DNA from 2 places in the Actinosynnema sp. NPDC050801 genome. Region 2 is predicted to be linked to the other one. Evidence: riboswitches for the same ligand, from Rfam matches in the RefSeq annotation. Region 2 holds a riboswitch; the other holds the start of a gene.
What was found. A riboswitch is a leader RNA that binds a small molecule or an ion and turns the genes downstream of it on or off. The one in region 2 is predicted to bind S-adenosylmethionine.
Positions count from the first base shown of each region.

Region 1 (3,971 bases), on a different contig from region 2:
CTGGTCGGTTTCACCCGGGTGGCGTTGAAGGCGGGCGAGCAGCGGACGGTCGAGGTCTCGTTCGACGTCAAGCGCCTCGCGGTGACCCCCGGTGACGTGGACGGCGCGGACAGGCCGGAGGTGGCCAAGGGCGCCTACGAGGTCGTGGTCGGCGACGGGAGGGCTCGATTCACGGTGCGGTGAGCTGCCCTGATATCCTTCTCGGCCGTACCCGCGCGGCATTCCGCTGTGGAGGAAAACCGCCCCTCGTGGGCGGAGCCGGTGACAAGCGCGGTGCGACTCCGAGACCGAGGAAAAGGTGGCTTTCGCGTGGCGAACATCAAGTCCCAGATGAAGCGGATCAAGACGAACGAGAAGGCGCGCCTGCGCAACAAGGCCGTCAAGTCGTCGCTCAAGACCGCCATCCGCAAGTTCCGTGAGGCCGCCGAGGCCGGTGACAAGGAGAAGGCCACCGTGCTGGCGCGGGAGGCTTCCCGCAAGCTCGACAAGGCCGTCACCAAGGGCGTGATCCACGCCAACCAGGCCGCCAACAAGAAGTCGGCGCTGGCGCGGCGCGCCAACCAGATCTGATCTGGTCCTCACGCCGAGGCGCCGCCCACCCCACGCGGGGTGGGCGGCGCTTTTGCTTTCCCGGGCACTTCCGGCCGCCAGCCGCCGACTCGGCCTCCGCTGGCCGATCGAGCGACTCGGCAGCCGGCTCGGCCTCCGGCGGCCGGTCGGTCGACTCCGCCTCCGCCAGTCGGCTCGACCTCCGGCGGCAGGTCAAGCAACCCGGCAGTCGGTCGGCTTCCGGCACTCGGTCGCCAGCTCGGCTTCCGGCGGTCGGTCAGCGTCGACCGTGGGCGGCGACGATCTTGAGCACCGCGCGTTCCAGGGCGTAGCCGGAGTCCGCCGCGACGCCCTTGACGTCGGCGTTCAGGTCGGCGGCCACCGTCATCGCCGCCGCGAGCCCCCGGTCCTCCCAGCCGCGCGACTGGCCCTGGGCCTTCTTGACCTTCCACGGCGGCATGCCCAGCTCGCCCGCCAGCTTGAACGGGTCGCCCCGGCCCACCGCGGACACCCGCGCGATCGTGCGCACCGCGTCGGCCAGCGCGTCGGCGACCAGCACGTGCGGCACCCCGAGCTGGATCGCCCACCGCAACGCCTCCAGCGCACCGGCCCGGTCGCCCATCACGGCCTTCTCGGCGACCGCGAACCCGGTCACCTCGGCCCGACCGCGGTGGTAGCGGCGGACCGCCTCGGCGTCGACCTTGCCGCCGGTGTCGGCGACGAGCTGCGAGGCCGCCGCCGCCAACTCGCGCAGGTCCGACCCCACCGCCTCGATCAGCGCGGCCACCGCCTCCGGGTCGGCCTTGCCGCCGCCGGCCGAGCGGATCTCGTTGCGCACGAACGCTTCCCGGTCCGCCGCCTTGGTGATCTTGGGGCACTCGGTGACCCGGGCACCCGCCTTGCGCAGCGCCGCGGGCAGGTCCTTGGCCACCTTGCTGCGCCCGCCGCCGCTGTGGACGACCACCACCGTGACCCCGTCCGCCGGGGCCTTGGCGTAGGCGATCACCGCGTCGGCGATCTCCTTGCCGCACTCCTGCGCGGCTTCCAGCGCGACCACGCGGCCCTCCGCGAACAGCGACGGGCTCACCAGTTCGGCCAGCTCAGGTGGCGTGAGATCGGTCACGCGGACGCGCGTCAGGTCGGCCTGCGGATCGGCTTTCCGCGCCGTCGCCAGCGCACCGCGCACCGCGCGCTCGACCAGCAACTCCTCCTCGCCGACGATCAGGTGCACGGCGTCGGGCGCGTCTGCGGGCGAACTCACGGCGCGATCCTCCCACGCCCGTCGGACGTCCGGATGGTGGACGTCTCTGGCTGCGGGTCGGGATCGTGACGTAAGTTGGCCGCACAACTGAATACCGCTCATCCAGAGGGGCAGAGGGATCGGCCCGAAGAAGCCCCGGCAACCCGTCGCACAGCGTCCGCTGGCGATCACGGTGCCAATTCCGACCCGCGACGCGCGGGAAAGATGAGGAGATACCTCGCGATGACTGCTGTCAGTGTGCCCTCGGCCACCACCTCCTTCGACCTCGGTCCCGCCCGCGCGCTGTCGTGTCGCGAGTGCGGTCACGAGACGCCGCTCGCCGCCGAATACGCCTGCCTGGAGTGTTTCGGGCCGCTGGAAGTGGCCTACGACTTCGGCCCGATCCGCCGCGAGGACATCGAGGCGGGCCCCCGGTCGATCTGGCGCTACCGCGGCCTGCTCCCCGTGCCGACCACCGTCCAGTCGCACCCCAACACCGACCCCGGCGGCACCCGCCTGGTCGAGGCCGACCGCCTCGCCAAGGCCTTGGGCGTGCGCAAGGTCTGGGTGAAGGACGACACCGGCAACCCGACCCACTCGTTCAAGGACCGCGTGGTCGGCGTCGCCCTCGCCGCCGCCCGCGAGCTGGGCTTCAAGGTCCTGGCCTGCCCCTCCACCGGCAACCTGGCCAACGCCGTGGCCGCCGCGGCGGCCCGCGCGGGCTGGCAGTCGGTGGTCCTGGTGCCCTCCTCCCTGGAGCAGGCGAAGATCCTCATGACCGCCGTCTACGGCGGCAACCTGATCACCGTCGACGGCAACTACGACGACGTGAACCGGCTGGCGCAGGAGTTGGCCGCCGAGCACGAGGACTGGGCGTTCGTCAACGTCAACGTCCGCCCCTACTACGCCGAGGGCTCCAAGACGCTCGGGTACGAGGTCGCCGAACAGCTCGGCTGGCGTCTGCCCGACCAGATCGTCGTGCCCATCGCGTCCGGCTCCCAGTTGACCAAGGTCGACAAGGCCTTCCGCGAGTTCGGCACCCTGGGCCTGGTCGAGCAGACCCCGTACCGCGTGTTCGGCGCGCAGGCCACCGGCTGCTCCCCCGTCTCGGCCGCCTTCAAGGCGGGCCACGACGTGGTCAGCCCCGTCCGCCCGGACACCATCGCCCGGTCGCTGGCGATCGGCGCCCCCGCCGACGGCCCCTACGTGCTGGACGCCGTCCGCCGCACCAACGGCGCGATCGAGGACGTCACCGACGACGAGGTCGTGGAGGGCATCCGCCTGCTGGCCCAGACCGAGGGCATCTTCGCCGAGACCGCGGGCGGCGTCACCGTCGCGACCGCGAAGAAGCTCATCGAGACCGGCCAACTGGACCCGGACGGCGAGACGGTGCTCCTGATCACCGGCGACGGCCTCAAGACCCTGGACGCCCTGGGTGACCGGGTCGGCCCCCGCGCCAACGTCCCGCCGTCGACCGAGGCCGTGCTCAAGGCCCTCCAGGACTGACCCGCCCGCCGGGCGGCGACCGGTCAGTCGTCGCCCGGCGGACCCCGGTCACCGGGCCCGGCCGTCGAGGTGGCGGTCGGGGCCGCCGCGCGGTCTCGATCACAGCGCGATCCCGGACGAGCGGAGCCAGCCGGTCCGGGGGAAGGCGGCCAGTTCGGGCAGCACGTGCGGCCCCACCGGTTCGGTCACCACGCGCCAAGCGGTGAGCATCTGGGGCCAGGGGCGTTTCTCCTTCTCCTGGTTGTAGCGCTCGGCGTGCCACTCCTCCGGCGGGATGGTCAGGTCGGCGTCGAACAGCGCGTCCGCGACCAGCCGGTAGGCGGTGTTCGCGGAGGGGACCTGAGCCATGCGGATCACACCGGTGGCGGTGGCCCTGGCGACGATGCCCCGGTCGCCACCGGGCAGGTCCTCGCACACGTAGTAGGTGAAAGCGGGCCGGAGTTCGTCGCGCGGCCACGGTTCGGCGGTGTAGCCGGGTTGCCACAACGCCCACGCCACCGCGCGGTTGCCGCCGCGCGGCGACCAGCCCGAGTGCAATCGGATCCAGACGTCGTTCCTCATGGTCGTCCTCCCCTTGTCCGTTGTCGGGTGGGTCGCCACCCCTGCGGGCGACCCGCGGCCCGTCCGGGCCTGCCAGCACGGCGGTGTCGCCGTCCCGGTCCGTGCGCAGCACCAG
Region 1 is NZ_JBFAQZ010000004.1:341,618-345,588, reverse strand. It holds gene AB0K14_RS11995 (glycoside hydrolase family 3 N-terminal domain-containing protein) at 1-183, shown strand, start outside; gene rpsT (30S ribosomal protein S20) at 310-570, shown strand; gene holA (DNA polymerase III subunit delta) at 827-1,810, opposite strand; SAM riboswitch class I at 1,906-2,021, shown strand; gene thrC (threonine synthase) at 2,033-3,295, shown strand; gene AB0K14_RS11975 (DNA internalization-related competence protein ComEC/Rec2) at 3,276-3,971, opposite strand, start outside.
Region 1: it holds a riboswitch for S-adenosylmethionine, as region 2 does, so the genes downstream of both, thrC (threonine synthase) here and AB0K14_RS04875 (ATP-binding cassette domain-containing protein) in region 2, are expected to answer to the same signal.

Region 2 (3,971 bases):
CAACGGCTACTACGGCGGCCTGCAGTTCAACAAGAGCACCTGGGACGCCTACGGCGGTGCCCAGTACGCCGCGTACCCGCACCAGGCGACCCGCGAGCAGCAGATCGCCGTCGCCACCAAGCTGCGCGACGCCCGCGGCGGCTACTCCGCGTGGCCCCACTGCCGGTCGAAGCTGGGCCTGCCGTAACAATGCACGCGTGACTGAGGATTCGACGACGGCCGGGTCGGGGAGCCACCTCCTCGGCCCGGCCGACGTCCGTCGGCTGGCCGCCGAGCTGGACATCCGCCCCACGAAGAAGCTGGGGCAGAACTTCGTGCACGACCCGAACACGGTGCGGCGCATCGTGGCGGCGGCCGACCTGCGCCCGGACGACGTGGTGCTGGAGGTCGGCCCCGGTCTGGGCTCGCTGACGTTGGCGTTGCTGCCCTCCTGCCGGGCGCTGGTGGCCGTGGAGATCGACGGGGTGCTGGCCGACCGCCTGCCCGTCACCGTGGCCGAGCGGGCGCCCCAGCTGGCCGACCGCCTGTCCGTCGTGCACGACGACGCGATGCGCGTCACGGCGTCCCAACTGCCCGTCGAGCCGACGGCGCTGGTGGCGAACCTCCCGTACAACGTGGCCGTGCCCGTGGTGCTGCACCTGCTGGCCGTGCTGCCGTCGTTGCGCACCGGCCTGGTGATGGTGCAGTCCGAGGTCGCCGACCGGATGGCCGCCGGGCCCGGCAGCAAGGTCTACGGCGTGCCCAGCGTGAAGCTCGCCTGGTACGCGGACGCCCGCCGGGCCGGTCCGGTGCCGCGTTCGGTGTTCTGGCCGGTGCCCAACGTCGACTCCGCGCTGGTGGCGTTCGAACGGCACGAGCCCTTGTCCACTGTGGACCAGAAGCAGCTGTTCTCCTTGGTGGACGCGGCTTTCGCCCAACGCCGCAAGATGCTGCGCGGCGCGCTGGCCGGGTGGGCGGGCTCCGCCGCCGAGGCGCAGCGGCTGCTCGTCGCCGCGGGCGTGGACCCGGCGGTGCGGGGCGAACAACTGGCCGTCGGTGACTTCATCCGGATAGCCGAGGTCGCTTCCGCTCGGTAGTCGATGATCTTTCGGCCGAAAGTGTGATTTGCCGGACGATCCGGTTACAGGCTTGCGTCAGCCAGGCTCGGTCAGGTCTACTCGTGGTGCCATCCCGAGCGGCTGAGAGACCTGGCTCTACGACGCCGCAGCAACCACCCCCCCCGCGGGGCAGGTGCTTCAGCCAGGATCGATGGAGGATCACGTGCCCAGGATGCGAACGCTCACCCGCCGGCGGGTCGTCGACCACGGCCGCCGCACCTCGTCAGCCTGTCGCAGCTGCTGCTAGCAGCCCTAGGCGCCTTCGAATCCTCGCGTCCTTCTTCAGGACACCATTCTGAGCTGAGCCGTCGGTCACGCACGCCATGAGCGTGCGCTGCCGCATGCAGTCGTGGAGCGAAACGTGATCACTGTCGAGAACCTCACCAAGACCTTCCCCGGGAGTACCGGGCAGGTTCGCGCGCTGGACGGCGTGAACCTGGACGTCGCCGCAGGCACCGTCCTCGGCGTCGTCGGCCCCAGCGGCGCGGGCAAGTCCACCCTGGCCCGGTGCGTCGCGCTCCTGGAGCGCCCCGACAGCGGCGCGATCCGCGTCGACGGCACCGACCTCGTCTCCCTCGACGGCACCGCCCTGCGGGCCGCCCGCCGGCAGATCGGCGTTGTGCCGCAAGGGGATTCCCTGCTGCGCCAGCGCACCGCCGCGGGCAACGTCGCGCTGCCGCTGGAGGCCGCGGGCGTGGCCGGTCCCCAGCGCCGCACCCGGGTCGCCGAACTCCTCGACCTCGTGGGCCTGACCGACAAGGCGGGCTCGTACCCCGACCAGCTCTCCGGCGGCCAGCGCCAGCGGATCGCCGTCGCGCGGGCGCTCGCCGCGTCGCCGTCGGTGCTGCTGGCCGACGAGCCGACCTCCGCGCTCGACCCCGACACCACCGGCTCGGTGCTCACCGTGCTGGACCGGGCGCGGGCCGAGCTCGGCGTGACGGTGCTCGTGGTCACGCACGACATGGGCGTGGTCCGCAGGATCTGCGACGACGTCGCGGTGCTGGAGGACGGCCGGGTGGTGGAGCACGGCAAGGTACTCGACCTGGTGTCCGACGCGGCCAGCCGCACCGCCGCGTCGCTGCTGCCCGCCGTGGACCAGAACCCGGCGGCGGAGGCCTCGTTCGACCGGGTCGCGGACGTCGTGCTGATCGGCTTCGCCGCCGTCGGCGCGCTGCTGCCCGAGGTGACCAGCCGGTTCGGCGTCGAGCTGAACCTGCTGGGCGGCGGTCTGACCAGGCTGGGGGAGACCCCGGTGGCCCGGTTCCGCGTCGGCCTGAAGGGCGAGCGCGCGGACTCCGCGCTGGAGTGGATCTCGGAAGCGGGCGGCTCGGTGCGACGGACCCTCTCGGGTCCGCAGGGAGTAGCTGCGTGAGGTCCGCAACACCCTGGTCCATCGTGTTCGACGACGTGCTGCTCGCCACCGGCGAGACGTTGTACATGGTGGTCGTCTCCACCCTGATCGCCGTTCTGCTCGGTGCGCCCGTCGGCATCTGGCTTCAGCTCACCGCACCCGGTGGGCTGAAGCCCCGGCCGGTGCTGCACAAGGTGCTCGGGTTCGTCGTGGACCTGGGCCGCTCCATGCCGTTCCTGGTGCTGCTCGTGGTGCTCACCTCGCTGACCAGGCTGCTGCTCGGCAGCACCATCGGACCCACGGCGGCCATCGTGCCGCTCGCCGTCGGCGCCATCCCGTTCGTCGGCAGGCTGGTGCAGAACGTGCTGGCCGAGGTGCACGTGTCGGTGGTCGAGGCCGCCGTCACCACCGGGTCGTCCACGCTGCGGATCGTGCGCAGCGTGCTGCTGCGCGAGTCGTTGCCCGCGCTGGTCAACGCCATCGGCGTGACCGCGATCGCGCTGCTGGGCTACTCGGCGATGGCCGGGGTGGTCGGCGGCGGCGGCCTCGGCGACCTCGCCGTGCGCATGGGCTACCAGCGGTTCAACGACCGCTACCTGTGGAGCACGGTCGTCGTGCTGGCGATCATCGCCACCGCGATCCAGTTCACCACCAACCGCGTGGCCCGCGGCGTCGACCGCCGCCGCACCGCGTCCGTCTGATCGTTTCTTCTTCTCATCAAAGGAATGAAATGCGTATTCGTGCTGCCCTGCTGGCCGTGCTGCTGACCGCAGTGGGCTGCGGTAGTGGCGACAACGGCGCCGCGTCCGACCCGAACGCGGCGCTGAAGGTCGGCGTGAGCCCGGTCCCGCACGCCCAGGTGCTGCGGTACGTCGCGGACAACCTGGCCGCGGCGAAGGGCTTGAAGATCGAGGTGGTGGAGTTCACCGACTACGTGCAGCCGAACACGGCGCTGGTGGACGGGTCGCTGGACGCGAACTACTTCCAGACCGTGCCGTACCTGGACACGTTCAAGGCGGAGAGCGGCGCGTCGCTGGAGTGGATCGGGCCGGTGCACGTCGAGCCGCTGGGCGTGTACTCGAAGAAGCACAAGTCGCTGGCCGACCTGCCGTCGGGCGCCCGGGTCGCGGTGGCCAACGACGCGACGAACGAGGCGCGCGGGCTGAAGCTGCTCCAGGACAACGGGCTGATCAAGGTCACGCCGGGCGCGGAGAAGACGGCGACCATCCGGGACATCGCGGAGAACCCGCGTGGGCTTGAGTTCGTCGAGCTGGAGGCGGCGCAGCTGCCGCGTTCGCTGGACGACACGGACGCGTCCGTGGTGAACGGCAACTACGCCATCGACGCCGGTCTCAAGCCCGCGTCCGACGCGTTGGCGCTGGAGAAGGTCGAGGGCAACCCGAACGCGAACGGCCTGGTCACGCGGGCCGAGCTGAAGGACGACCCGCGCGTGCGCGACCTGCTGGCCCTGCTCCAGTCGCAAGAGGTCAAGGACTACATCAAGCAAACCTTCGCCGGCTCCG
Region 2 is NZ_JBFAQZ010000001.1:966,331-970,301, forward strand. It holds gene AB0K14_RS04865 (transglycosylase family protein) at 1-187, shown strand, start outside; gene rsmA (16S rRNA (adenine(1518)-N(6)/adenine(1519)-N(6))-dimethyltransferase RsmA) at 198-1,076, shown strand; SAM riboswitch class I at 1,163-1,255, shown strand; gene AB0K14_RS04875 (ATP-binding cassette domain-containing protein) at 1,459-2,469, shown strand; gene AB0K14_RS04880 (methionine ABC transporter permease) at 2,466-3,149, shown strand; gene AB0K14_RS04885 (MetQ/NlpA family ABC transporter substrate-binding protein) at 3,179-3,971, shown strand, end outside.